3 regions of the Cytobacillus solani genome follow, and region 1 is predicted to be linked to each of the others. Evidence: predicted binding sites of a transcription regulator. Region 1 holds the regulator's gene; each other region holds the start of a gene.

Region 1 (10,232 bases):
GTGAGTGATGAAGGTTTTCGGATCGTAAAACTCTGTTGTTAGGGAAGAACAAGTACCGTTCGAATAGGGCGGTACCTTGACGGTACCTAACCAGAAAGCCACGGCTAACTACGTGCCAGCAGCCGCGGTAATACGTAGGTGGCAAGCGTTGTCCGGAATTATTGGGCGTAAAGCGCGCGCAGGTGGTTTCTTAAGTCTGATGTGAAAGCCCCCGGCTCAACCGGGGAGGGTCATTGGAAACTGGGAGACTTGAGTGCAGAAGAGGAAAGTGGAATTCCAAGTGTAGCGGTGAAATGCGTAGAGATTTGGAGGAACACCAGTGGCGAAGGCGACTTTCTGGTCTGTAACTGACACTGAGGCGCGAAAGCGTGGGGAGCGAACAGGATTAGATACCCTGGTAGTCCACGCCGTAAACGATGAGTGCTAAGTGTTAGAGGGTTTCCGCCCTTTAGTGCTGCAGCAAACGCATTAAGCACTCCGCCTGGGGAGTACGGCCGCAAGGCTGAAACTCAAAGGAATTGACGGGGGCCCGCACAAGCGGTGGAGCATGTGGTTTAATTCGAAGCAACGCGAAGAACCTTACCAGGTCTTGACATCCTCTGACAATCCTAGAGATAGGACGTTCCCCTTCGGGGGACAGAGTGACAGGTGGTGCATGGTTGTCGTCAGCTCGTGTCGTGAGATGTTGGGTTAAGTCCCGCAACGAGCGCAACCCTTGATCTTAGTTGCCAGCATTCAGTTGGGCACTCTAAGGTGACTGCCGGTGACAAACCGGAGGAAGGTGGGGATGACGTCAAATCATCATGCCCCTTATGACCTGGGCTACACACGTGCTACAATGGATGGTACAAAGGGCTGCAAGACCGCGAGGTTTAGCCAATCCCATAAAACCATTCTCAGTTCGGATTGCAGGCTGCAACTCGCCTGCATGAAGCCGGAATCGCTAGTAATCGCGGATCAGCATGCCGCGGTGAATACGTTCCCGGGCCTTGTACACACCGCCCGTCACACCACGAGAGTTTGTAACACCCGAAGTCGGTGGGGTAACCGCAAGGAGCCAGCCGCCTAAGGTGGGACAGATGATTGGGGTGAAGTCGTAACAAGGTAGCCGTATCGGAAGGTGCGGCTGGATCACCTCCTTTCTAAGGATGAAATGAAGTCTAACTTCATTAAAAGACGTTTCATTGTTCGTTCAGTTTTGAGAGAGTAATCTCTCATATTATTTTGCTCCTGCGCCGCAGTAGTTCGAGGAAGATAAACCTCAGCTCGTCGCAAGGCAGCATGATGAATAGCTACGAAGCTTAATCACGTTGTGATTGAAATCAGTAGCCTTGTTCTTTGAAAACTAGATAATGCAATAAAGAAGATAACCGAGTAATCGCCATCTTAGTTTTTTCTCTTATATTGAGTTTTTAAAACCAAGTAAGTTTTTTCTCTTATATTGAGTTTTTAAAACCAAGTAAGAGTGTAAACCATGAGGGCAATGAGCAACAAGCAGATCAAGGAAGCGACCGAGCGAGCACCGGAACGTACTCAGTACGTGAGGAGCACAGCGAGAGAGCTGACGCCGAGATGCGCAGTTGATCATTGACCGAAGTAGGTTAAGTTAGAAAGGGCGCACGGTGAATGCCTAGGCACTAGGAGCCGATGAAGGACGGGACTAACACCGATATGCTTCGGGGAGCTGTAAGTAAGCTTTGATCCGGAGATTTCCGAATGGGGGAACCCTCTATCCGTAATGGGATAGAATCTTTACCTGAATACATAGGGTATTGAAGGCAGACCCGGGGAACTGAAACATCTAAGTACCCGGAGGAAGAGAAAGCAAACGCGATTCCCTGAGTAGCGGCGAGCGAAACGGGATTAGCCCAAACCAAGAGGCTTGCCTCTTGGGGTTGTAGGACACTCTACACGGAGTTACAAAGGAACGAGGTAAATGAACAGGTCTGGAAAGGCCGGCCAGAGAAGGTAAAAGCCCTGTAGTTGAAACTTCGTTCCCTCCAGAGTGGATCCTGAGTACGGCGGGACACGAGAAATCCCGTCGGAAGCAGGGAGGACCATCTCCCAAGGCTAAATACTCCCTAGTGACCGATAGTGAACCAGTACCGTGAGGGAAAGGTGAAAAGCACCCCGGAAGGGGAGTGAAAGAGATCCTGAAACCGTGTGCCTACAAGTAGTTAGAGCCCGTTAATGGGTGATAGCGTGCCTTTTGTAGAATGAACCGGCGAGTTACGATTACATGCAAGGTTAAGTTGAATAGACGGAGCCGCAGCGAAAGCGAGTCTGAATAGGGCGAATGAGTATGTGGTCGTAGACCCGAAACCAGGTGATCTACCCATGTCCAGGTTGAAGTTCAGGTAACACTGAATGGAGGACCGAACCCACGCACGTTGAAAAGTGCGGGGATGAGGTGTGGGTAGCGGAGAAATTCCAATCGAACTTGGAGATAGCTGGTTCTCTCCGAAATAGCTTTAGGGCTAGCCTCATGTAGAAAGAGTCTTGGAGGTAGAGCACTGTTTGGACTAGGGGCCCCCATCGGGTTACCGAATTCAGACAAACTCCGAATGCCAAAGACTTATCCATGGGAGTCAGACTGCGAGTGATAAGATCCGTAGTCAAGAGGGAAACAGCCCAGACCACCAGCTAAGGTCCCAAAGTATACGTTAAGTGGAAAAGGATGTGGAGTTGCTTAGACAACCAGGATGTTGGCTTAGAAGCAGCCACCATTTAAAGAGTGCGTAATAGCTCACTGGTCGAGTGACTCTGCGCCGAAAATGTACCGGGGCTAAACGTATCACCGAAGCTGTGGATGGACATCTACGATGTCCGTGGTAGGAGAGCGTTCTAAGGGCGTTGAAGCTAGACCGCAAGGACTGGTGGAGCGCTTAGAAGTGAGAATGCCGGTATGAGTAGCGAAAGATGGGTGAGAATCCCATCCACCGAATGCCTAAGGTTTCCTGAGGAAGGCTCGTCCGCTCAGGGTTAGTCGGGACCTAAGCCGAGGCTGAAAAGCGTAGGCGATGGACAACAGGTTGATATTCCTGTACCACCAAACTCCGTTTGAGCAATGGGGGGACGCAGGAGGATAGGGTAAGCGCACTGCTGGATATGTGCGTCTAAGCAGTTAGGCTGCAAGCGAGGAAAATCCCGTTTGCGTGAAGGCTGAGCTGTGACAGCGAGGGAAATATAGTACCGAAGTTCCTGATTCCACACTGCCAAGAAAAGCCTCTAGTGAGGATAAGGTGCCCGTACCGCAAACCGACACAGGTAGGCGAGGAGAGAATCCTAAGGTGAGCGAGAGAACTCTCGTTAAGGAACTCGGCAAAATGACCCCGTAACTTCGGGAGAAGGGGTGCTTTTTAGGGTGAATAGCCCTGAAAAGCCGCAGTGAATAGGCCCAGGCGACTGTTTAGCAAAAACACAGGTCTCTGCGAAGCCGCAAGGCGAAGTATAGGGGCTGACGCCTGCCCGGTGCTGGAAGGTTAAGAGGAGGGGTTAGCTTACGCGAAGCTCTGAATTGAAGCCCCAGTAAACGGCGGCCGTAACTATAACGGTCCTAAGGTAGCGAAATTCCTTGTCGGGTAAGTTCCGACCCGCACGAAAGGCGTAACGATCTGGGCACTGTCTCAACGAGAGACTCGGTGAAATTATAGTACCTGTGAAGATGCAGGTTACCCGCGACAGGACGGAAAGACCCCGTGGAGCTTTACTGTAGCCTGATATTGAATTTCGGTACAGCTTGTACAGGATAGGTAGGAGCCTTGGAAGCCGGAGCGCCAGCTTCGGTGGAGGCATCGGTGGGATACTACCCTGGCTGTATTGAAATTCTAACCCATGCCCCTGATCGGGGCAGGAGACAGTGTCAGGTGGGCAGTTTGACTGGGGCGGTCGCCTCCTAAAAAGTAACGGAGGCGCCCAAAGGTTCCCTCAGAATGGTTGGAAATCATTCGAAGAGTGTAAAGGCATAAGGGAGCTTGACTGCGAGACCTACAAGTCGAGCAGGGACGAAAGTCGGGCTTAGTGATCCGGTGGTTCCGCATGGAAGGGCCATCGCTCAACGGATAAAAGCTACCCCGGGGATAACAGGCTTATCTCCCCCAAGAGTCCACATCGACGGGGAGGTTTGGCACCTCGATGTCGGCTCATCGCATCCTGGGGCTGTAGTCGGTCCCAAGGGTTGGGCTGTTCGCCCATTAAAGCGGTACGCGAGCTGGGTTCAGAACGTCGTGAGACAGTTCGGTCCCTATCCGTCGTGGGCGCAGGAAATTTGAGAGGAGCTGTCCTTAGTACGAGAGGACCGGGATGGACGCACCGCTGGTGTACCAGTTGTTCTGCCAAGAGCATCGCTGGGTAGCTATGTGCGGAAGGGATAAGTGCTGAAAGCATCTAAGCATGAAGCCCCCCTCGAGATGAGATTTCCCATAGCGTCAAGCTAGTAAGACCCCTGAAAGATGATCAGGTTGATAGGTTTGAGGTGGAAGCGTGGTGACACGTGGAGCTGACAAATACTAATCGGTCGAGGACTTAACCAAAATGAAAAGCGAAGGCGACCGAGAAGTTAGGAGCCGTAGCTGGACAAAATGATTACTCAACTTCTTCTTTAGCATTATCTAGTTTTGAGGGAACAAACCTCATCATAAATAGGTCTAGTGACGATGGCGAGAAGGCCACACCCGTTCCCATCCCGAACACGGAAGTTAAGCTTCTCAGCGCCGATGGTAGTTAGGGGCTGTCCCCTTGTGAGAGTAGGACGTCGCTAGGCAAATGAAAGAGCACCTGTAAAGGTGCTCTTTTTTGTGTTCTATATTCTAATTATCAGTTCATTCATAGGTTTGAGAAATAAAAAATGGGGGAAAATTATAATACTTGTTCATTGCAACGTCATTTATACTTATGTATAATTAAAGTCAAATATAGTCAAAGTCAGATTGGGGGGAGGAGTAATGAGAAATATTTCAGATATCATTGAGAATTATTTGAAGCAGGTCTTAGAATTGAGCGAAAGAGAACTCGTTGAGATAAAACGCAGTGAAATTGCAGATAAATTCCAATGTGTACCGTCCCAGATTAATTATGTCATCAATACAAGATTTACAATTGAAAAGGGTTATGTCGTTGAAAGCAAAAGAGGCGGCGGTGGATATATTCGAATAATGAAGGTTCAATCTTATGATCATGCTCATGTAATTGAACAAATATTATCTTTAATTCAAGGCCGGTTAACACAGAATAGTGCGGAAGATGTGATATTCCGACTTATAGAAGAGGAAATTATTACTAAGCGAGAGGCAAAAATCATGCTCAGTGTTATTGACCGATCTGTATTATATATTGATCTCCCTTATAGAGATGAACTTCGTGCAAGAATGTTAAGAGCGATGCTTACGACTTTAAAATATAAATAAAACAGCGAGCTGGAGAGGTGAAAACATGATATGCCAGGAATGTAATCAAAGACCTGCAACGCTGCACTTTACAAAAATAGTCAATGCTGAAAAGGCAGAATATCATTTATGCGAGAAATGCGCGCAGGAAAAGGGTGATATGTTCATGCTTAGCGGTGCAACTGGTTTTTCCATTAATAATTTATTAGCTGGCTTATTGAACATGGATCCTACAGTCAAAAAAAAAGAACAGGATACATTCGAAGATGAAACTATTTTGCAATGTGATCAATGTTCTATGACTTTTCAACAATTTATTAAAATAGGAAGATTTGGCTGTGCCCATTGTTACAAAGCTTTTGAGGAACAGCTTAAGCCAATACTTAGAAGATTGCATAGCGGAAACTCTTCGCATAATGGGAAGATTCCGGCAAGAATCGGCGGAAGCCTACATTTGAAAAAGAATATTGAGGAATTAAAGTATCAGCTAAAAGAGTCTATTTCTAGGGAAGAGTTTGAAAAGGCCGCGGAAATTAGAGATGAGATACGATTGCTGGAAAGCCAATTAAATACAAATCTTGAGGGAGGGAAATAGCTTGTCTTTAGAACGTTTTATTAATCAAGCTGTCAGCTCCTGGATGAGTGCTGAAGGTCCAGATTCAGACATTATCTTAAGTTCAAGAATTAGATTAGCCCGTAATATAAGCCAATTTAAGTTTCCTATTCTTTTTTCCAATGACGAGGCCAAGTCAGTCATTCATAAGATAAAAGAAAGGGTGGATGACTCTTCTTTTACAAAGCTTGGGAATATGGAGCTATTGTTAATGGATGAACTTCAGCCGCTTCAAAAAAGAGTACTCATGGAAAAACATTTAATTAGCCCTTATTTAGCAGAAAACTCATCTTATGGTGCTTGTTTGCTCTCTGAAAATGAGGAATTAAGCATTATGATTAATGAAGAGGATCACATCCGAATACAATGCTTATTCCCGGGTTTTCAACTTTTAGAGGCATTGGAAATGGCTAATGAGATCGATGATTGGCTTGAGGAGAAGATTGATTACGCATTTGATGAAAATATCGGTTATTTAACAAGCTGTCCGACGAATGTAGGGACTGGGTTAAGGGCTTCAGTAATGATGCATCTGCCTGGACTTGTTTTAACTCAGCAAATCAATCGGATTATCCCAGCAATTAATCAATTGGGTTTAGTTGTTAGAGGGATTTATGGTGAGGGCAGCGAGGCTTTAGGAAACATCTTTCAGGTATCGAATCAGTTGACACTTGGGAAATCAGAAATAGATATAGTTGAGGATTTAAAGAGTGTAGTGAGTCAGCTCATTTCACAGGAAAGATCGGCAAGGGAAGCATTAGAGAAAACTTCAAACATACAATTAGAAGACAGAGTGTTCCGTTCTTTTGGGATTTTGTCCAATTCACGAATTATAGAATCAAAGGAAGCGGCAAGATGCTTATCAGATGTTCGTTTAGGTATTGACATGGGGTACTTAAGCGATATTTCTAAGAATATTTTAAATGAGCTTATGATTCTAACACAGCCTGGATTTCTCCAACAATATGCTGGAGGTCCATTAAGACCTCATGAGCGGGATATCCGAAGGGCTTCCTTAATAAGAGAAAGATTAAAAATGGAGAATCAATAGATAGGAGGATACTGATATGATGTTCGGTCGTTTTACAGAAAGAGCCCAGAAGGTGTTGGCTTTAGCACAAGAGGAGGCCATTCGTTTAGGTCATAATAATATTGGAACAGAGCATATTCTTCTAGGTCTTGTTCGAGAAGGGGACGGCATTGCTGCTAAAGCCCTCTATGCGCTGGGACTTGGTTCGGATAAAATTCAAAACGAAGTGGAAAATTTAATTGGCAGGGGGCAGGATGCAACCCAGACGCCACATTATACACCTAGAGCTAAAAAAGTGATCGAACTTTCAATGGATGAAGCGAGGAAATTAGGCCACTCCTATGTAGGGACTGAGCATATCCTCCTTGGACTTATTCGTGAAGGTGAGGGTGTAGCTGCAAGAGTGCTTAATAACCTTGGGGTTAGTCTTAATAAAGCACGCCAGCAAGTGCTGCAGTTATTAGGAAGCAATGAATCTGGCAATCACCAGGGCGGATCATCGGCTAATGCCAATACACCTACGCTTGATGGTTTAGCAAGAGATTTAACGGCTATCGCCAAAGAAGGAAGCCTTGACCCTGTGATCGGACGCAGTAAAGAGATACAGCGTGTAATAGAAGTGTTGAGCCGCCGGACAAAGAATAACCCAGTGTTAATTGGTGAGCCTGGTGTTGGGAAGACAGCAATAGCAGAAGGGCTGGCACAGCAAATTATTAATAATGAGGTCCCAGAGACACTTCGTGATAAAAGGGTCATGACCCTTGATATGGGAACGGTTGTTGCTGGAACAAAATACCGGGGAGAATTTGAAGATCGTTTGAAAAAGGTAATGGATGAAATCAGGCAAGCAGGTAATATTATCTTATTCATTGACGAGCTGCACACATTAATTGGTGCAGGAGGAGCAGAGGGAGCAATTGATGCTTCTAATATCCTAAAACCTTCACTTGCCCGTGGCGAATTGCAATGTATTGGAGCAACAACACTTGATGAATATCGTAAATATATAGAAAAAGATGCAGCATTAGAAAGACGCTTCCAGCCAATAACGGTTGATGAGCCGACAGCTGATGAGTCTGTACAAATTTTACAGGGATTAAGAGACCGTTATGAAGCTCATCACCGTGTAACGATAACTGATGCAGCCATTGATGCGGCTGTAAAACTATCAGATCGCTATATTTCAGATCGGTTCCTTCCAGATAAGGCGATTGATCTTATCGATGAAGCAGGTTCGAAAGTGCGTCTTCGCTCTTACACGACACCGCCTAATTTAAAGGAATTAGAAGTAAAGCTTGAGGATGTTCGTAAAGAAAAGGATGCTGCTGTACAAAGCCAAGAATTTGAGAAAGCTGCCTCTTTAAGGGATACAGAACAGCGCCTTCGTGAGCAGCTGGAGGAAACAAAGAAATCTTGGAAGGAAAAACAAGGCAAAGAGAACAGTGAAGTAACTGTTGAAGATATTGCCAGCGTTGTATCTAGCTGGACGGGTATCCCTGTTTCTAAATTGGCAGAAACAGAAACACAGAAGCTTCTAAATTTAGAAGAGATCCTTCATTCAAGACTGATTGGTCAAGAAGAAGCAGTTAAAGCGATCTCCAAAGCAGTTCGCCGCGCGCGGGCTGGGTTAAAGGATCCAAAGCGTCCGATTGGCTCATTTGTTTTCCTCGGTCCAACTGGGGTCGGAAAGACAGAGCTTGCCCGTGCATTAGCTGAAGCAATGTTTGGCGATGAAGATGCAATGATCCGTATCGATATGTCTGAGTATATGGAGAAGCACTCTACTTCAAGATTGGTAGGTTCACCTCCTGGATATGTAGGATATGAAGAAGGCGGACAGTTAACTGAAAAGGTTCGCAGAAAGCCATATTCAGTTGTACTGCTAGATGAAATTGAAAAGGCACATCCAGATGTTTTCAATATTCTTTTGCAAGTATTAGAGGATGGCCGTTTGACTGATTCGAAAGGAAGAACTGTCGATTTCCGTAATACAGTTTTAATTATGACTTCCAATGTTGGAGCAGAGGCATTAAAACGCAACAAATATGTCGGATTCAACATTCAAGATGGCGAACAGGATTACAAGGATATGAAATCGAAGGTAATGGAGGAAATGAAAAAGGCGTTCCGTCCAGAGTTCGTCAATCGTATTGATGAGATCATTGTCTTCCATGCACTAGAGAGAAAGCATTTAAAGGAAATTGTTACATTAATGTCTGATCAATTGACTAAACGGTTAAAAGAGCAGGATATCGATATTGAATTAACTGATGCTGCGAAGGAGAAAATTTCTGTCGAAGGCTATGACCCTGAATATGGGGCAAGACCGCTTCGCAGAGCGATTCAAAAACATATCGAGGATCGTTTGTCAGAAGAGCTGCTTAAAGGAACGGTATTAACAGGTCAAAAGGTTGTTATTGATGTCCGTGATGGAGAGTTTGTTGTAGAAACAGGGGGATCAAACCTTACGGCCACTATACAAAAATAATGAATGAGATAAAAGAAGAAGGTGCACGTGGATAATCGTGTACCTTCTTTGTAATTACTAAGTGCGAAACAGCGTATAATATAATTCTGGGTATATTTCCAATGAAGAATTAGAACATAAATGGTAAAGGTTTGATTAGAGAAGGAGAATAAGGTTATGGCCAAAAGGAAAACAAAGTTTATGTGCCAGGAATGCGGGTATGAATCACCAAAGTGGATGGGGAAATGCCCGGGCTGTGGCGAGTGGAATAAAATGATCGAAGAAGTAGAGAAGCCTGCTACCTCAAGAAGGGGAGCATTTGCCCATTCCGCAGGATCGACCATTCTCTCAAAGGCGACGCCAATAAACGCTATTGAGACGGTAAGTGAGCCAAGAATATATACAGATTTAAATGAACTTAATCGTGTACTTGGAGGAGGAGTAGTTAGAGGTTCTCTTGTGTTAATCGGCGGTGATCCTGGAATCGGTAAATCTACGCTTCTCCTGCAGGTTTCATCCCAACTTGCTAATAAAAACCACTCTGTTTTGTATATATCTGGAGAAGAATCCATGCGTCAAACGAAATTAAGAGCGGACCGTTTGGGTGTTTCTTCAGATAATTTATTAGTCTACTCGGAGACAAGTCTTGAAGAAATCAGCAGGACAATCGATCAAGTAAATCCAAGCTTTGTAATCATTGATTCAATTCAAACAATCTTTCATCCAGAGGTTACTTCA
Region 2 (10,232 bases), 1.7 Mb from region 1:
AAGTAGGTCCGGAAATGAAATCGACAGGAGAAGGAATTGCTTTAGCTTCAACTTATGAGGAGGCGCTAAAGAAGGCCTTTTATAATGGTCAGTTGAAAAAAGCGGATACAATGCAAATTGCTATTTTAGATCATACAATCGATAGTAAACTGGGTTCTCTTGCTGTGGCAGCGGGAGTTGAGTTAGTTTTAACTGAGGAAATGACGAAAGAAACGGTTGCTCTTTTTAGCCCAAACGATTCAAAAAAGAGCAAAAAACTAAGGGAAGAAGCGATAAAAAAAAGAATATTAACTTTTACAGAAGTAGAAACTCTTCAGGCATTTTTAGAAGGATTGACGGTTGAAGATTGGAATGTACAGTCGGTTGAAGAGTGGCTTGGAGAAGGGACGGAAAATTTTAAATTAAAGGAAGTGCATATATAATGATTTCGATACAAGCAACTGAAAAACAATTAAATATTAAAGGAAAACACTTCTTAACATTAGCTGATTTCTCAGCCGATGAAATAAAAGGGATAGTAACAAAAGCACAAAAAATGAAAAATGCTTCTTATACAGGTGAAGACCCCAAACCATTACAAGGAAAAATCTTAGGAATGATTTTTGAAAAGTCTTCCACACGTACGAGAGTTTCATTTGAGGCGGGAATGCTGCAGCTTGGCGGTCATGCGCTCTATTTAAACAGCAATGACTTGCAGCTTGGAAGAGGAGAATCAATCGCTGATACGGCAAAGGTGCTCTCTTATTATGTGGATGCAATCATGATTCGTACGTTTTCCCATCAAACGATTGAAGAGCTCAGCTCTCATGCAACCATCCCTGTCATCAATGGTTTGACCGATCTCTATCATCCATGTCAGGTTTTAGCAGATTTATTAACAATCCAAGAGGAAAAAGGAACATTAGCTGGGCAGAAGCTATGCTACGTAGGGGATGGAAATAATGTCGCACACTCTCTGATGATTGCCTCTGCAAAGGTAGGAATGGATATAACAATTGCCAGTCCAGCAGGCTACGAGCCAAATGCAGCTATTACTAAAATGGCATTAGAATTTGCCAAGGCAAGTGGATCGAAAATAGAGATAACGAATGATCCTTTTGATGCAGTAAAAGGAGCGGATGCAATTTATACAGATGTATGGGCGAGTATGGGACAGGAGAAAGAAAATGAACAAAGGAAGAAAGTATTTTCGAACTTCCAAGTGAATGAGGAGCTTGTCCAACATGGAAAGAATGATTTCGTTTTCCTTCATTGCTTACCTGCCCATAGAGGAGAAGAAGTGTCAGCAGAAATCATCGATGGTCCTCATTCAGCCGTTTTTCAACAAGCTGGAAATCGTCTTCATGTTCAAAAAGCATTGCTGACGGAGATTTTGTAAAGAAAAGGCCTTCTCAAATGAGAGGGCCTTAAACAATTTAATTAAGAAAAAAAGAAGACTAACGGACCAACGATAAAGCAATAAATCGCGAAATACTTTAAATTTCCTTTAGCCATAATATTCATAAACCATTTCAAAGAAAAATAGGAGGCAATTAAAGAAGCGATAAATGCAATCGTGTACGGCAATGCCAGAGATGCTAAATTTTCATCATTAAGGATATCGCTAAACCCTAGTATCATGCCGCCAACACTTACTGGAATGTATAGGAGAAATGAAAATTTCAACGCAGTCTCTTGTTTCATCCCAAGAGCCATGGCAGCAACAATTGTTGCACCTGAACGGCTAATTCCTGGTATTAATGCAACTGCCTGAGCGAGTCCAACGATGATTGCATCCCTATAAGAAAGGTCTGCATCATTCTTTCTCCCCCTTAAATTACGGATAAGCCATAAAGCAAGACCAGTAACTAGGAGAGTAAGACCCACGGTTTTTATACTCGCTAAATGTTCATCTATGAAGTCTTCGAATAATATGCCAATTACACCAGCAGGGATTGTACCAATGATTAGGTAGATGATAAATCGAAAATCTGCTTCTGCACTTTTCTCTTTTGTTGTCACAAAACGAAGTCCATTTCGAATTAACCTCATAATATCTTCTCGATAAATAAACAATACCGCAAACAAAGAGGCCGTATTTACTAGTAAGGCAAAGCTCAATCCTTCTATTTCTAATCCGAAAAAGTATTCAGCTATTTCTAAATGTCCGCTTGACGAAATCGGAATTGGTTCAGTTATACCTTGAAAAAGACCAAGAAATAAATATTTAAGCAGTTCGAAAATATCTTCCACTTTTATAGATCCCCCAAAGAAAAAGTTTCATACAACCCTCATTTAACAATAAAGAGGTTGCCCTGTAAAGAAAAATACTAAAATTTACTAGCGGAAATTGGAAACAAATTCATTCATGAGGAAATATTCATTGGAAATAATATAAAAGATTCGAGAAACCTAAAGGAGGTATTTGTCATGGGACAAAATCGCCAATTTAAAGCAGGACAGAAGGCACCAAATAATGGAGTATATATCGAGGTTGGGGAGACTGGAAGCAATGTAAATAATCCACAACTGTTAAAGTTAAGAGCAGGAGATCGCTTCCCAGAAAACTCTAATCATAACCGTGTGTGGACGTATCAAAGAAAGCCATAAATTTAAATGGAAACCTGGCAATAATCTGTACCAAAAAATTCACAAGAAAATAGTTTTTAACTAGAGCCATCCCTTGTGGATGGCTTTACATATGGATTATAATAAGAATAAAGGTCAAAAAAGGTCAAAAGGAGGTTATCATGGATTTAAACCGAATGACAGAGCGGATGCAGGAAGGAATTATGGCTGCCCAGACAATAGCTATTCGTGAACAGCATCAAGAAGTGGATGAAGTTCATCTGTTCTTGGCTCTTCTCGAACAAGAAAATAGTCTGATTGTTTCAATCCTTAAAAAGACTGAGGTATCCATTGAAAAAATAAGTGAGGAGCTACAGTATCTTCTAAGTAAAAAGCCGCAAGTTTCAGGCAGTGGCATCGAGCAAGGCAAGGTATACATTACAAATAAGTTCCAGCGTCTCTTAGCAGATGCAGAGTCCGAAATGAAAAAATTAAAAGATGAATTTATGTCAGTAGAGCATCTAATTTTAGCAGCTGCTGCATCAGGACAATCAGAGGTAGGAGCTGCATTAATAAATGCTGGTGCTGATAGGAAAAAGCTTGAACTTGCGATAATTGAAATAAGGGGGAATCAAAAAGTGACATCCCAAAATCCTGAAGCAACATATGATGCATTAAAGAAATATGGAAGAGACCTTGTAGCAGAAGTAAAGGATGGGAAACTTGATCCAGTCATTGGAAGAGATAGTGAAATTAGAAATGTCATACGTATTTTATCAAGGAAAACGAAAAACAACCCCGTTCTAATTGGGGAGCCTGGAGTAGGGAAAACAGCAATCGTTGAAGGCTTAGCCCAAAGAATCGTACGTAAGGATGTACCTGAAGGTTTAAAAAATAAAACGATCTTTTCTCTTGATATGAGTGCCTTAATTGCAGGTGCAAAATTTAGAGGGGAATTTGAAGAACGATTAAAGGCTGTTTTGAATGAAATCAAGAAAAGCGAAGGCAGCATTCTGCTTTTCATCGATGAAATCCATACGATTGTTGGCGCTGGAAAAACCGAAGGGGCAATGGATGCAGGCAATATGTTAAAGCCGATGCTTGCAAGAGGAGAACTGCATTGTATCGGAGCGACAACCCTAGATGAGCACCGGAAATACATTGAGAAGGATCCAGCTCTTGAGCGTCGCTTTCAGCAGGTCCTTGTCCAGGAACCAAATGTGGAGGATTCGATTTCCATATTAAGAGGATTGAAAGAACGTTATGAGGTGCACCACGGGGTCAATATTCATGATCGAGCACTTGTGGCTGCTGTCACTTTGTCGGACAGGTATATTTCAGACCGATTCCTTCCGGATAAAGCAATTGATTTGGTGGATGAGGCATGTGCAATGATCCGTACAGAGATAGATTCTATGCCTTCTGAATTAGACGAGGTGACTCGGCGTGTCATGCAGCTTGAAATTGAAGAAGCAGCATTAAGAAAAGAAAACGATGAGGCAAGTCAAGCGAGACTTTTTTCCTTACAAAAGGAACTAGCTGAGATGAAGGACAGAGCCCATGCCATGAAAGCAAAATGGGAGCTTGAAAAAGAAGGAATACAAAGGGTTCAGCATAAAAGAGAGATGCTTGAAAAATTGCGCCATGAACTTCAGGATGCTGAAAATAATTATGATCTTAATAAGGCAGCTGAGCTTCGCCACGGAAAAATCCCTGAGCTGGAAAAGGAATTGAAACAGCTAGAAATAGAAGTTAATAACAGTGAAGGGGACAGATTATTAAGAGAAGAAGTAACAGAAGAGGAAATTGCAGGGATTGTTGCTAGATGGACAGGAATTCCAGTTGCTAAGCTGGTTGAAGGGGAACGGGAAAAACTGCTTCGGCTGGAAAATATTTTACGAGAAAGAGTCGTCGGACAAGATGAAGCAGTCGGACTAGTTTCTGATGCTGTACTCCGTGCACGAGCTGGAATAAAGGATCCAAATCGTCCAATCGGTTCATTTATTTTCCTCGGACCTACAGGTGTTGGGAAAACGGAGCTTGCGAAAGCGCTGGCACAATCATTGTTTGATAGTGAGGAACAAATCATTCGGATTGATATGTCAGAGTATATGGAAAAACATGCCGTTTCAAGATTAATTGGTGCGCCTCCAGGGTATGTAGGATATGAAGAGGGTGGACAACTGACAGAAGCAGTAAGGAGAAGGCCTTACTCTGTTATTTTGCTTGATGAAATTGAAAAAGCCCACCCAGAAGTTTTTAACATCCTTCTGCAAATGCTTGATGACGGAAGAATTACAGATTCTCAGGGGCGGACAGTTGATTTTAAAAATACAGTAATCATCATGACATCGAATATTGGTTCACAGTTTTTACTTGAACGCGTTGAAGGGAAAATGGATTCCTATATTAATGAAGAAACACGGAAAAAAGTGATGAGTACACTTAGAGGACATTTCCGTCCAGAGTTTTTAAATCGGGTGGATGAAATTACATTATTTAAACCATTAGCATTGACAGAAATAAAAGCGATCGTTACCAAACTCATTAAAGAGCTTCAAGAAAGATTATCAGATCAGCATATTCAGCTTAGTATAAACGAAGAGGCGAAAGAATATATTGCAGAAAACGGTTTTGATCCAGTTTATGGTGCAAGACCATTAAAACGCTTCATTCAACGAAATGTTGAAACATTACTAGCTAAGAAAATAATCGCCGGGCAAATCAAAGAACATAGCCAAGTGACGATCTCAATAGAAAATGAAGACATTTCATTGGAAATTAAATGAAATTAAAAAGTCATCCTGACGATTGGCAGGATGACTAATTATTAAAAGTACGAATGATAATTTTTGAAATTAGATAGCTATCTAGCTTTGGCACCCTGCGGCTATTGCCTTCCGTTCCTTCGTTCCCCGATAAGTCAAGCACGATTACGCTTTCGCTCTTTGTGTTTCCTTTATCTCAGTCAGAAGCCGTCCAGTCCATAAGTTGCTAAGCGGGGTGCCTACGCTTTTCTAATGAATAGCTTCCTTTTCACTTGGCCCTTCAGGAATAATGGCAGCAACGATGAAAATTAAAATTGTCGCAGCTACTGAAAGGATCAACCCGGTTTTCAATTCGAATGCAGTACCGATCATTGAACTAACAACATAGTTAATCATTTGCACAAGAAGAAATGTCCAGAAAAAAGTCCAAAAGAATCTCAATGTATTCACCTCTTACATTTTAAAATCCCTTTTCATATTACCATAAGCTAATTAATTAATAAACGTTATTATGCCAATAAATTCGAATCAATCGCAAAATTGAGTAATACTTTTCCTTAAATGATATTTGACTAGAAACAATAGGCAAACCCCCTATCATTTTATGTGACGTTTCATACATTATTAGGAACGATCATTGGAAAGGAGAATTAAAATGGAAAGCCGAAACTTTCAACTGGATACCGAATGGAATATGATTCATTATCCCGAAAAGCCTAGTGGTTTCGGTATCCTTGTAATTGGTGATGAAAGGAATTATGTTCATGCTGAGAGCAGTTTTTGGACACAAAATGAGGGGAAATCAGCTTTATTAAAGCAATTTAAAGAAGAAGGATATACGATCTTTTATTCAAATCTTTACGGGAAGAACTGGGGAAATGACAAAGCAGTCCACCTTGCAAGAAGATTGTATGAGCATATTATCCGTACAGAGATTATCAATGGGAAAATTCATGTCATTGCTGAAGGAATGGGGGCTTTGATCGCACTTAGACTAATGAATGAGATGGGTCCTAGCCAAATTCGAACCTGTGTATTGATTAATCCAATTGTTTCCCTACCCCATCATTTAGAATTAGAAAAAGAACATAAATTTTTTTACAAGAAATTACTAAAGGAATTATCGGTTTCATATGATGCTGAAATGAAGCAAGTAGAAGCTAAAATTAAGCAGGTAAACACAAATGCTTTAATTGAAAATGATCCAATTCCTATAAAAGTTATCCAAATATTATCTGATCGCCGTGCCTATAAACAAGCAAACCTATTGAAAAGTCTCACAGTAAACTGGAGAGAGAAAGAATTGCCATTTTCTATTTGTTATATACTGCCTGAAAAAAGACAAGGAATTGGCGGTCAAATCGTAAATTTTTTAAAACAAAATGAAAGATTTTTATAATCCTAGCCTAACTTAAATTAAAAGAAATAATTAATAGTTTATTAGCATAGGATACATTAAGAAAAAGGGGAGGCTTGGAAATGGACAGGGCAGTAATAATAGGGACATACGAAAGTTTAGGGTTTCGCTTTTGTACCTCCTTATTGGAGGAGGGATATGAGGTAACAGGGATTCATTATAGGAATATGGATGAGGAACTTGTTGAGGAAAAGCGAATGGAAATAGGCAGAAATGCTAATTTTCAAGAAGTGCTTCAGATGGAGTGGCTGCCCCCCGCAGAAATTCAAGAGCAAACATTAATTATAATTGATTTTAATTATTTTTACTTGCGTAAACCGGGCTGTTCTTTGGAAATTAGTGAACATCTTGAGAAGTTTCTTGTCCATAATGATAAAAAAATAAAGGATACACAGTCAAAAGTGATTTGCCTTCTCCCTATAGAAGACCATGTTTCTACAAATGAACGATTTAATAAAATAATTCTAAATGTGAAGGCTAATGATTATCATTACCTTTATTTATCAAGGGAACTGGATATACAAAAAGAATCTATAAAAGACTTGATAGAAGGCGGATTCTAGCTGAGTATCGGAAAAAACACTTTTCAATTCTTATCTGTTAAGGGTAGAATAAAAATAGTCGGGTATTTTTCAGGATAGAGAGAAAGAGGGAAATATGGATGTGGCTATTACAGAGGGGCGGAGTATTGGAAGATGCATAAATTGATAATGCGTTTTGGGATGATCTTTTTATGCCTTCTTTTATTAGCCTCTTGTGGACAAGCAATGTCTGCAGGAAATCTTAAGAAAGCTGGCTTGTTAGTCCCGGATACAGTAAATGATCAAGTTTGGGGTACAAAAGGCTATAAAGGAATGCTAAAGATACAGTCCCATCATAATATAGAAGTTTACTATAAAGAGGGCATGAACTCCCAAATGGTTGTGGAACGTGCGGTTAAAGAATTTGATCAAAAAGGGGTAAATATAATTTTTGGTCATGGAAATGAGTATTCGGAGTATTTCAACAAAATATCGAACAAATATCCACATATCCATTTTGTGAGTTTTAATGGTGACGCTGAAAATTCTAACACAACAAGCTTAAATTTCGAAGCTTATGCGATGGGGTTTTTCGGAGGAATGATTGCCGGGCATATGACAAAAACGGATACAATTGGAATAATTGCCGCATACGAGTGGCAACCTGAAATCGAAGGCTTCTATGAGGGTGCAAATTATGAAAATGAAAATGTCAAAGTAATTATTGAATATGTTGGCAACTGGGATGATGGCACGCAAGCAATTCAAAGCTTGGATAGGATTTTTGCCAAGAATGCAGATGTTATATACCCTGCAGGAGATGGATATAATGTTCCAGTCATTGAAAAGGTGAAAGAAAAAGGGCATTATGCAATTGGATATATTTCAGATCAGTCTGACCTGGGTGAATCAGCAGTGTTAACAAGTACCATTCAGCATGTTGATGTACTCTATGAATTAGTCGCTAAAAAGTTCAATGAAGGGAAGCTGAAATCAGGAAACCTTTCTTTTGATTTTCAAGATGACGTAATTACATTAGGTAAGTTTAGCCCTAATGTTGACAAAGAATATATTGAGTTAATTAATGCCGCAATTGAAAAGTATAAGAAAACTGGAAGATTGCCTAATGAATGATTAACAATTGGAGGAACTATCAATGCAAACGACAGATAAAACATTAGAATTTATGCAAATCGCAATGAAATACATACCAGAAGCAAAGCAGCAATTAGATGGAGCAGGGATCGAACTTTCATTGGAAATGATTCAGCCATTTATGACTTTATTTACAAAGGTTATGACTGAAGCCTATGAAATGGGAAAAGCAGACGCGATTAAAGAAATGGAATAATGAAGAAACCGGCTCTGATAAATAAGCCGGTTTTTTTATGATTGTCTAGCGCAAGCGTCCTATCGCCTATCAAACTTCAGGCCCCCTTTCCTACGATAATTCAATATCGGTTCGTTCTTGCTCACCGTGTTTCTTATATCTCAGTCTAGGCCCTTCCAGTTTGTACGGCGATGACCAAGGCGCTTACGCTTTTCTTATGACTTCTTTAAAAATTGATTAATAAGCGGAGTAGCCTTTTTATATAAAGGCTTTAATTGATCAACTGAATGGATGAGAACTTCTATATTTTCAATAAGGTCCCCTATGTTAATCTTATTAAGAAAAGATAGAGCCCTTGGATCTTGTTTCTTTTCTTCTAATGCACCCTCTTTAGTCCCAAAAAGCCAATCTCTCTCACTTATTTTTATTAAAGGATGATCGAATTCTCTATCCTCCATTTCGCTTATATCATTCATTTCAACTGGATTTCTTTTATATTTGTCCTTTCCGAACATAAAGCTTGTTAGCGGATCTGCTTCTGTATTTAAATGCTTCATGTGATCTTCCCCCATATCTTCTCAACCTCCATAAGATTCGTGTATTTTAGCTTATGAATTTTTAATACAGCCGTGTAGATAGATGTCCCTAGTTGTTCTGGGAGAACTAAATTAAATCTTGATTATTTATATGTAAATTTGATAAAATTAGTACCAAGTCATAATAATTGATAATAAAATAACTTGAACGTAATATGAATAGACAATAAAGAAATAAAAAGGAGTGTAGGTTGGATGAATGCAGGAATTATCGGGATTGGAAGATGTCTCCCAGAAAAAATACTTACAAATGCAGACCTTGAAAAAATGGTAGATACATCAGATGAATGGATCAGAACGAGAACAGGTATTGAGGAAAGACGAATAGCGGATGATGACACAAATACATCTGATCTTGCATATGAGGCTGCCAAAAATGCGATTGCTCATGCAAATATTCCTGCTGCTGAAATTGGTATGATTATCGTAGCAACTGTAACTCCTGACCGGCCATTTCCATCCGTGGCAACGATACTCCAAGAAAGGCTTGGAGCAGTTAATGCAGCTGCAATGGACGTAAGTGCTGCATGCGCTGGGTTTATGTATGGTATGATAACAGCAAAACAATTTATTGAATGTGGCTCATATAAGCATATTTTAGTAGTAGGTGTTGAGAAGCTTTCAAAAATTACCGATTGGGAAGAACGGAATACAGCAGTCTTGTTTGGGGATGGTGCCGGTGCTGTTGTTCTAGGTACTGTATCGGAAGGAAGAGGAATTCTATCATTTGACCTTGGGGCAGATGGCAGTGGCGGAAAGCATTTATACCAAGAAGATTATATCGTGATGAATGGGCGTGAGGTTTTTAAGTTTGCTGTCCGACAAATGGGAGAAAGCAGTGTAAAAGTATTGGAGAAGGCTGGTCTTTCTAAAGCAGATGTTGACCTGCTTATCCCCCATCAGGCGAATATAAGAATTATGGAGGCTTCAAGACAACGGCTTGAACTGCCAGAAGAGAAAATGTCAAAGACTGTTCATAAATATGGAAATACATCTTCCGCTTCGATTCCAATTGCTTTAGTAGAAGAATTAGAGGCAGGAAGAGTGAAAGAT
Region 3 (10,232 bases), 1.9 Mb from region 1:
ATCTGCCCGTTTAACAAGCACATTTCGAACAGGAAGAAAATCCTCCTTAGAAACATAGTATTCCGTCAGCTCACCGTTCTTTAATTTATCCAATACTTCTTGTATGTGTTCTTCTTTCATTTCTATACACCTTTACATATATATTTACACTTCATTTTATCGCAATTTCATTAACGTGTAACCCCTCTTTCTTGAAATTAATATCTTCCGTATGAGCAAAATTTTGTCAGGATTTTGAAAAATAATACAAAAAAACACATTATTCTTTACGAATGAATAAAATTAGTGCAAACTGTTAGTAATCATTTTATTGAACTAATGATGAAAAGGAGAGAGGCATTTGAAGAGAGCAGAGGTTGGCAACATCATTGAATTTCGTGAAGGTTTACAAGGGATTGTCGAGAAGGTAAACGAAAATTCTGTTATTGTCGATTTATCCTATATGGATAATTACCGCGATCTTGAACTGGAACAACGAACGGTCGTTAATCATAAAAACTATAAAGTAATTAAAGAGGCTTCTTTGTAAAATGGTTTGAAAACGCATACAAAATTCTAATAAAAAGCAGCATTACGCTGCTTTTTATTTTTTATAGCAAGCTTTGCAATCTACTCCTTATCACGAGAAAGCTCTTTTAAAGATTTTACCTTCCCATGAGGGTTTTGTTCTTGCTTTCTTACTGTCCAAGCACGTTCTTTTTCACGTTTATTTCTCGTCACGTTCTCACCCCTTTCAATTCATTAATAGGATGAACATTTTTTGACCATTTTAATGTTGGAAATTTCACGAATGACCTTTTCCCTTCCATTTCAAGTTTTCTTTTTGTTAAAATAGGAATGTTAACACAGAAAAATAGAGGTTCTAACTTGCACAGGAGGAGTATTAGAAAGGGGTTTGTACGGTTGAAGAAACTTACAACCGATTTTCGACTTATAATCGGGTTACTATTAGCACATGTATTAATGTATTTTACTTTTCAAGACAAAGCTGTATTTTGGTATATTTTCACAGCGTCACTTTTGTTTTTAATAAGTTATTCCATTTTAAATGAAGAAGTAGAGGATCAATTGTCATTTTTTTCCTATATTTTATATGGAGCCCTATCAGGAATTCTTCTATACGGTATATTTTGGGTTGGGAACAGCTTATTTGAGCTGCTGAATCTCCCTTTTACAAAAGAAATTTCTAAATTATATGGACGATATTCACCTACTTTGCTTTGGCATTACATTGTTCTCATATTAATTGCTGTACCCGGAGAGGAAATTTTTTGGCGAGGTTTTGTCCAAAAAAGACTTTTGAAATTTACATCGATTCCTGCTGGTATTTTCCTGTCATCCATACTTTATGCGTCTGTTCATTTATACTCCACACACTGGATACTCGCATTCGCAGCTTTCATTGCAGGGATTTATTGGGGCTTTCTATATTCATGGAAGAAGAGCATGCCGCTCGTTATTGTTTCCCACTTACTATTTGATTTACTATTATTTCTCATTTTTCCGTTCTATTAGTACTTATTTATGAAAATAGGTTGTTGAATAAATGCAGGAATGTTAATGTATGAATCATAGGGGGACAAGCATTGTAACTCTTTTGTTACATTTTAAGTCTACTCTTTTGAAAGATTGAATTGTCACAACGGGAGGTAAACAAGATGAAAATAATTGCAAAATGGTTTCTTTTAACAGGTATACTTGGGGTCATTCTTACTGGATGCGGGACAAGTGAGGACAATAACAACGGATCAAATGGAGCTACCTCAACCGAAGACGTTGAACAGGTTGAGCAAAATGAAAATCAAGCAACAAATAATAATGAATCAGACGAAAACCAAAATGCTGAATCAGGCTTAGATGAAAATAATGAAGATGTAAGTTCCAGAAGCTCCGAACAAAAGCTTCAATACCAGGAGAATGGTGAAAAGAAAGAAGAAACTGCTATTCTAAAGGAAAGCGATAATCAGAATTATTCATTATATGTGCTTCCTGGATATGAACTAACTGCAGAGGAGCCTAATAAAGATAGCCTATATTTATCTGAAGATGGGCAAGTATTTATGAGAATAGAAATGCTCCCAACTGATATGCAATGGGACACAATTGTTGAAAACACAAAAGCACAGCTTGCTGCAGTCAACGAAGAAGTAGAAACCATTGAAGTGCCAAGTGAAGATTTCTTTAAGGATTCGATCGCAATGGAAACTTCAACGGATGAGGATATCGTTACAGCATATATGATTAAAAACGTAGAGAAGCCTTTTAAATTTACGATTTTCACGAAAAAAGATTCAGATTACAAAGATGCTTTCCTGCAAATGGGTAAAACAATTGCCGCAGGTAAAGCTGAATAAAGAAATGTGCAAGCACCTCGATCACACCTACGTCGGGGGTAGGCTGCTCACGCTAGACACTTTAGGATAAAGACCCGAACTATTTCGGGTCTTTATTTTCTTCAAAAGGCTTCATCCATAATAAAACAATAAAAATAATGCTTATATAACCGAAAAGAGGATACAAGTAAGATAGTAATGTCCCATAATTAATAAAACTGATGAAATAGCAAATGACAAATATAATCATAACTGTGACAATACTCGGAATTGATATATACTTTCTCACCTGCCGTTCAACCCCAAACACATTCCCAATAACCGATGTAAATATTTCCCCATATATAATTAATACATAAATCCAGAAAAATGAAGAAGCAGCCGTCCTCATTATGACTCCCATCGGAATATCGTAGCTTTCAAGATTCGGGAGCATCACTAATGTCATATGAGTTGAAATAAGAATGATCGTTAAAGCTCCCCCTCCAAGAATTCCTCCCCACTTAATGGTCCGATCATCCTTTATTTCTGCTGCTACCGGCACTAAAACAGCTTGGGCTAATGTTAAATTAAGGGCAGCATATGAAAAAGGAGCAACAACTGCTTTCCAGCCATCTTCAGCAAAGGGGATAAATAATAGCTGTTCCATAAAGTTAGGAAGCTTCATTGAGAGAATCATAAGAAAAAAACTAAACGCTATCATCATTGGAACAACAAACGTATTGACTGCAAACAAGCCTTTAATCCCAACGACCATAACAATAATGGATAATCCAATCGTTAAAAATATTCCTAGACTCTTCGTAAGTCCCAATTGCTCCTCAAATACCGCACCTGCTCCGGCTAGCATCACAGCACATACACCTAACAGCATCAACAGCATGAGTACATTTATGATTGAACCAAAGAACCTTCCAAATAAATATTCATATAATTCCTGATAGGATGTTGCCTGAATACGAGCTGCTATTCTCATTCCCTTCGAACCGAGAAAAATAAATATATAACCACTCATTAAAATTGATATGAAACCGATAAATCCAAACCGAGAAAAAAATTCAACAATTTCCCGACCAGTTGCAAACCCGGCACCGACTACCGTCCCTACATAGACGGCAGCAATTTGACAGGCTGCACCCCAGTTTGTTTTCACTAAAATCTCCTCCTTCCCAACCAATATATGAACATAAGATCAAACTAAGACGAGCTTTTTCATTTTGAAATCATTTCCAAAACAAAATACTTGAAAGTCAAAAAAGGTCAAAGTATAATGAGTTCATAAAGTCAAATATAGTCAAAGTCAAATATTATAGGAGGGTTTTCAAATGCTTTGTCAAAAATGTCAGCAAAACGAAGCCAATATTAAATTTAGAGTAAACATGAACGGAATAGAGAATAATCTACTTCTTTGCCAAAGCTGCTATCAAGAAGAAAAAACTAAGATTGGCACCTCCTTTGGTTCTAATTTGAGCGGCTTTTCAAACTTCAATCAAATGCCATTTGAACATTTCTTTCAACAAATGATGCCTTCTCAAGGTTCAATAGAAAATCAGCGTTCAACGGAAAATAAAAAGAACAATAAGCGCTCTGGAGGTTTTATTGATCAATTTGGACGGAACTTAACTCAGCTAGCAGGTTCAGGCTTAATTGATCCTGTCATCGGGCGGAACGAGGAAGTCAGCCGTGTAATTGAAATATTAAATAGAAGAAATAAAAATAATCCTGTATTAATCGGAGAACCTGGTGTTGGGAAAACAGCAATTGCTGAAGGACTTGCTCTGCTTATTTCAGAAGGAAAAGTACCGAAAAAACTATTGAACAAGGAAGTCTATTTGCTTGATGTGGCTTCTCTAGTTGCAAATACAGGTATTCGCGGTCAATTTGAAGAAAGAATGAAACAATTAATTAGTGAATTACAAGAAAGAAAGAATATTATTCTCTTTATTGATGAAATTCATTTACTAGTAGGCGCGGGCTCTGCCGAAGGATCAATGGATGCCGGAAATATTCTTAAACCTGCCTTAGCAAGAGGAGAACTTCAAGTTGTTGGGGCAACTACCTTAAAAGAATACCGCCAAATTGAGAAAGATCCTGCGCTTGAGCGCCGATTCCAGCCAGTCTATGTACAGGAGCCAACTGAAAAGGAAGCCATAAACATTCTTAAAGGTCTTCAATCAAAATACGAAGATTATCATGAAGTAGCCTTTACAGATGAGGCCATTCGTGCCTGTGTCCAATTGTCCAGCCGCTATATTCAGGATCGGTTCCTTCCTGATAAGGCGATTGATCTAATGGATGAAGCAGGCTCTAAGCTTAATCTAATTTCTGACACTACACCATCCGAACAAATTGAAGAACGATTAAATGAAATTAGTAAGCAAAAAGAGATTGTTTTAAAAGAAGAAAAATACGAGGAAGCAGCTAAACTTCGTGAAGAAGAAATAAAGCTTGAGAAAGCCTTAAACAAAAAGGATCATTCCTCACGTCCAGTTGTTGAAGTCAAACATATTCAGGAAATCATTGAAAAGAAAACTGGAATTCCTGTTGGCAAGCTAATGGATGATGAGCAAGCGAAAATGCAAAATCTTGAGGCAAATCTGTCACAAAAGGTAATTGGACAACAAGAAGCGGTTCAAAAAGTAACAAAGGCAATCCGCAGAAGCCGTGCCGGGTTAAAAGCAAAAAATCGTCCGATTGGATCCTTCCTATTTGTTGGTCCAACAGGTGTCGGGAAAACTGAGCTGACAAAAACACTTGCAGAAGAACTATTTGGTTCAAAAGACACTATGATTCGCCTCGATATGAGTGAGTATATGGAAAAGCATAGTGTTTCAAAAATAATTGGTTCACCGCCAGGATATGTTGGACATGAAGAAGCTGGCCAATTGACAGAAAAGGTTCGCCGTAATCCTTATAGCATTATTCTTCTAGATGAAATTGAAAAGGCGCATCCAGATGTTCAGCATATGTTCCTGCAAATTCTTGAGGATGGAAGATTAACTGATAGCCAAGGCCGAACAGTCAGCTTTAAAGATACTGTCATTATCATGACAAGCAATGCAGGTGTTCAGCACAAGGAAATTCATGTCGGATTTGCGATGAACAGCGAAGTAATGAAAGAAGCTAGTATTTTAGACTCCTTAGGAAATTTCTTTAAACCAGAGTTCTTAAACCGATTTGACAGCATTATCGAGTTTAAATCGCTTGAAAAGGAACATTTACTGGAGATTGTCGAGCTGATGCTAAAAGAACTTCAAGGAACATTGGACGAACAAAACATCCAGCTTTTGGTTACAGAAGATGTGAAGGAAACGCTAGCTGAGCTTGGATATCACCCTGCCTTTGGGGCTCGCCCATTAAGAAGAGTGATTCAAGATCAATTAGAGGATAAATTAGCTGATTTTATTATCGATCATCATGGTGAACAACCGCTTCATGCCGTTCTTCAGGATGGGGAAATAAAGATTCAGTTACTTCCATAAGCATATTAAATAAGGAAAAGGTCTGGGAACACTCCCAGACCTTTTTTTATAATTCTTTATCATTCACCGAGTTTAACCAGCTTTCAATAACCCCAACAACCGACTCTACACAGCCCTCATCAAATGGAGAAATTAAGTTTGCTTCTTTTACAAGGCCTGTAAATGCTTTGCTGCCTCCTAAACTGCAAAGGTGGACATAATCTTTCCACGCCTCTTCCTGATTATCTCTTGAACGCTTCCAAAATTGGAAGGCACAAATTTGGGCCAGCGTATAATCAATATAATAGAATGGTGAATTATAAATATGTGCTTGGCGCTGCCAGAAACCGCCATTTTCCAAATATTCATTGCCATCATAATCTTTATGCGGCATATATTTCTTCTCAATTTCACGCCAAGCAGACTTTCTTTCAGATGGTGTAGCCGTATGATTTTCATACACCCAATGCTGGAATTCATCAACCGCTACCCCATATGGAAGAAATAGTAATGCACTGCTTAAATGGGAAAATTTATACTTCTCTGTGTCCTCTTTAAAGAACTTTTCCATCCAAGGCCATGTAAAGAATTCCATACTCATTGAATGAATTTCACATGCCTCATACGTTGGCCAATTGTATTCCGGGATTTCAAAATGGCGGCTGGAATATACCTGGAAGGCATGCCCTGCCTCGTGAGTAAGAACATCGATGTCTCCAGAAGTCCCATTAAAGTTCGAGAAAATAAATGGTGCTTTGTAATTTTCAATAAATGTACAATAGCCCCCGCCAGCCTTGCCCTTTTTCGCAACAAGGTCCATTAATTCCTCTTCTCTCATATAGGAGAAAAATTCTCCAGTTTCTTTAGAAAGCTCATCGTACATGGTTTGTCCATTTTCAACAATCCACTCGGGGCTTCCTTTTGGTACAGCATTCCCTGTCTTAAAGTTAAAGGCTTCATCATAATATTTCAGCTTATCTAAACCGATACGCTCTCTTTGACGTTCTTTTAGCGCTGTCGCCATTGGCACAATAAATTCTTTCACTTGATCGCGGAATTTCGCCACCATGGAAGCATCATAATCTGTGCGCATCATACGCAAATAGGCAAGCTCAACGAAATTATCATACCCTAGTTTTTGAGCAATTTCCGTACGGACTTTTACTAGCTCATCATAGATTCGGTCAAGCTCATTCTCATTTTCGGCTAAAAATCCGAAGCGTGCCTCATTTGCTCGCTTTCTTACATCACGGTCAGTAGATTCTGCAAATGGTTCCATTTGGGCAAGCGTACGTTCTTCCCCTTCAAAATCAATTTTTGCTGAGGCAATTAATTTTGTATAATCAGATGAAAGTTTATTTTCCTTTTGCAGTAAAGGCACAATTTCTGGTGAGAAAGCCTTCAATTGTGCTTCAGCCAAAGCAAATAATTGACTTCCCCACTTCTCCTCTAACTCCGAGCGAAAAGCAGATTTAACTAGTTCTTCAGCATATCTTGTTACAAACCCTTCAATAACAGGCTGAATTTCATCCATATAATCCTGTTCTGCTTTATAAAACTCATCATTGGTATCAATTGAATGGCGAATATAACAGAGGTTGAACATCGTACCTACGTCATTTCGAATATCATTGATTTCTTTCATTACTTGATTTTGCGCATCTGCTGAAGACGCTTCACTAAACTTCTTAATCGCTGCTTCAAATTGTCTGCTGATCTCATCCATATTAGGACGAGTATATGTATAATTAGTAAAACTCATTCGATTGCCCCCTTATTACTCTAATTAAAAACCTACTTAAAGCATTTCGACAGCCGCAAATAATTTCCTGCAATAGGCTGCAAAATTATAAAAATTAAAAACACAGCCATTCGATGACCGTGTTTTACTCTGGTTATTATTCAAAGTTTGACTGTGATAATCCCAGCTTTTTCAGAATCGTAATCACTGATTCCTTTTCATCCTCCGAAAGTTCAGACATAAGCATATTAATTTGCTTAGCATGATCCGGAAATACATCCTCAATAAAGGACTTGCCCTTCTCCGTAATTTGAGCATACGTAACCCGTCTATCTTTTGGACAGGCCACTCTTTTTAACAGTCCCTTTTGTTCAAGCTTATCAACTACATACGTAATACTTCCGCTTGCTAACAAAATTTTACCGCCAATTTGCTGCAGCGGCTGATCTCCCTTATGGTAAAGAAGCTCCATAACCGCAAATTCAGTTGGATTAAGTCCATATGTTTGAATAAGCTTGTTCACATTTTCATTTACTGCACGATAGGCCCGTGACAGTACAATAAATAACTTTAATGATTGGTTGACTTGTTCAGAACTCATCTTTATCCAAATCCTTTTTTTTATAATGATGAATTAAATTATCTTGAATTCTAAATAAATTATAAAAAAACAAAGCGCACATGTCAATTTATAATGCTTTTTTTGAAAAGTTATTGTTTTTTTCAATATATTGATAAAATAAAACGAAAAATTCTTATTAATGATATACTATACTGGTATTAAAATTACAATATGGGGTTATTAAATGAAAAGACATAATTATAATTTCTTTTTATACATTATCATTGTTATTATTCCAACACTTATCAGTCTTTTATATTATTTTAATGAAGCAATTGGTCTAGATAATCAAGAGAGGAAAGAGCAAGCACGTTGGGTTGCATCCATTCATCAAAAAAGCTGGGATCAATTTATTGCTGAAACCGTAACTTCATTGGATATACTCGCGATAACTGCAGAAACTGTAGCAAAAACACCAGAAAAACTCGAGCCGCTTCTGCTCAAAACCCATTGGAAGGACCCACGATATGGCGGGATCTATTTACTTAATCCGAATGGAACAGTTATTACTGGCTCTAACTCCTTTTTACAGGATACAAATTTATCTAATAATGAATACATAAAGGAAATTAACCGCACAAAGGATCTTATTATTTCTGATCATCAGGAAACGCTGACAAACGGTCAGAAAGTCATTGGAATTGGGAAGCCTGTTTTAGACAGAAGTGGTCAAGTAGTTTCCATTCTTATCGCACATTTGCGAGTAGATTATGTTCAAAATATTATGAGAGTACTAACTCCTGACACTAAGCTTTCTGTCACCAATCCAAATGGGGCTATGATCATGGATATTAATATGGATGGTAGCGGTGAACTATCCAAAGATCGCTCAATTTCAATCCCAATAGATCGGGTCGCTTGGAATATTAAAGTCGAAGTACCGGAAAGAAACTTGAATGAACTAATAAAAAATGCAATTATGGTCATTATACAAATCATTTTTGGATTTCATATTCTATTTCTTTTCATTAAGTATTTAATGCTTAAAAGGCAAGCAGCAAAAGAGAAAAAGGAAAATGAGCTTCAAAAGCTTGAACTTGTTGGAACCTTAGCGGCAAGTACAGCACATGAAATTCGAAATCCGCTAACAGGGATTAAAGGGCTTGTTCAACTTTTAAGTGAAAAATATACAAATGAGCAAGATCAATACTACTTCTCAGTTATTAATGATGAAATTAACCGAATTAATGAGATTGTAAGCGAATTCCTTATTTTAGGGAAGCCTACCGCTCAAAAAACAGAAATCATGGATTTGCGAAAAATCATCATTGATATAGAACCATTAATCATTTCTGAAGCAAATTTAAACAATATTAAATATCAGTCAATGATTCCAGATATGCCGCTTCATATTGATTGCACGAAAGATCAATTAAAGCAAGTTTTGCTTAACTTAACAAAAAATGCTTTTGAATCAATGCATGCTGGAGGCTTGTTAACAATTAAGCTGATCGAGCTTCCGAACAAGTGCCATATTAAAATAACCGACACTGGAATAGGGATACCTGATGAAGCTCTCGGAAAAATATTCCAGCCATTCTACACTTCCAAGGAGTTTGGAACAGGACTTGGTCTTGTCGTATGCAAAAGGATCATCCAGTCATTTGGCGGAGAAATTCACCTGACAAGTAAAGTGAATATAGGAACACAAGTTGATATTTTTTTACCCCTCAAAAAATAGGAATAATCATAGAAGAAGAGCCAATTCTTTTGGCTCTTCTTCTTATTTAACGATCGACTTTTATTTTATATTTATTATTTAATATTCAAAATAATATTGAAAAAGATAGTTATCCTGTATTATATATATTTAGAGACCCAAAATTTATTTAAATCTTGTTTAAAGGAGTCCTGAATAATGAGCAACACTGCAGCCATTGCCCGTACAATGGCACAAAATCGTGAAACATCCTACAAAATATTATTTATCATTGGTGTTTGTCATCTTTTAAATGATTCCATTCAAGCAATTATTCCTGCTATGTTTCCAATATTGGAAAAATCTATGGGACTTTCATTTACGCAGCTTGGATTGATCGCTTTTGCGTTAAATATGGTTTCTTCAATACTACAGC

The links. The regulator CtsR, encoded in region 1, represses protease genes until heat stress. The targets are predictions, from matches to a motif close to ATGGTCAATAAAGGTCAAACA.
Region 2: the regulator CtsR is predicted to act here: its motif matches at 2,700-2,720, upstream of clpB (ATP-dependent chaperone ClpB).
Region 3: the regulator CtsR is predicted to act here: its motif matches at 3,580-3,600, upstream of FI644_RS25860 (ATP-dependent Clp protease ATP-binding subunit).

Annotation. Positions count from the first base shown of each region.
Region 1 covers NZ_CP041305.1:1,785,607-1,795,838, reverse strand. The annotation lists rRNA gene FI644_RS09240 (16S ribosomal RNA) at 1-1,142, shown strand, start outside; rRNA gene FI644_RS09235 (23S ribosomal RNA) at 1,600-4,532, shown strand; rRNA gene rrf (5S ribosomal RNA) at 4,646-4,762, shown strand; gene FI644_RS09225 (CtsR family transcriptional regulator) at 4,944-5,405, shown strand; gene mcsA (protein-arginine kinase activator protein McsA) at 5,431-5,979, shown strand; gene mcsB (protein-arginine kinase McsB) at 5,981-7,048, shown strand; gene clpC (ATP-dependent protease ATP-binding subunit ClpC) at 7,065-9,515, shown strand; gene radA (DNA repair protein RadA) at 9,672-10,232, shown strand, end outside.
Region 2 covers NZ_CP041305.1:106,871-117,102, reverse strand. The annotation lists gene carB (carbamoyl-phosphate synthase (glutamine-hydrolyzing) large subunit) at 1-422, shown strand, start outside; gene argF (ornithine carbamoyltransferase) at 422-1,378, shown strand; gene FI644_RS00620 (undecaprenyl-diphosphate phosphatase) at 1,420-2,232, opposite strand; gene FI644_RS00615 (YjzC family protein) at 2,410-2,589, shown strand; gene clpB (ATP-dependent chaperone ClpB) at 2,730-5,336, shown strand; gene FI644_RS00605 (DUF2929 family protein) at 5,565-5,756, opposite strand; gene FI644_RS00600 (alpha/beta hydrolase family protein) at 5,971-6,714, shown strand; gene FI644_RS00595 (hypothetical protein) at 6,795-7,295, shown strand; gene FI644_RS00590 (BMP family ABC transporter substrate-binding protein) at 7,428-8,387, shown strand; gene FI644_RS00585 (ComZ family protein) at 8,410-8,604, shown strand; gene FI644_RS00580 (hypothetical protein) at 8,799-9,140, opposite strand; gene FI644_RS00575 (beta-ketoacyl-ACP synthase III) at 9,375-10,232, shown strand, end outside.
Region 3 covers NZ_CP041305.1:5,141,793-5,152,024, forward strand. The annotation lists gene ykzS (protein YkzS) at 1-120, opposite strand, end outside; gene FI644_RS25840 (YkvS family protein) at 341-529, shown strand; gene FI644_RS27055 (DUF6254 family protein) at 610-720, opposite strand; gene FI644_RS25845 (CPBP family intramembrane glutamic endopeptidase) at 904-1,515, shown strand; gene FI644_RS25850 (DUF8580 domain-containing lipoprotein) at 1,659-2,354, shown strand; gene FI644_RS25855 (YkvI family membrane protein) at 2,434-3,486, opposite strand; gene FI644_RS25860 (ATP-dependent Clp protease ATP-binding subunit) at 3,659-5,815, shown strand; gene FI644_RS25865 (M3 family oligoendopeptidase) at 5,862-7,556, opposite strand; gene FI644_RS25870 (MarR family winged helix-turn-helix transcriptional regulator) at 7,693-8,136, opposite strand; gene FI644_RS25875 (ATP-binding protein) at 8,342-9,838, shown strand; gene FI644_RS25880 (MFS transporter) at 10,016-10,232, shown strand, end outside.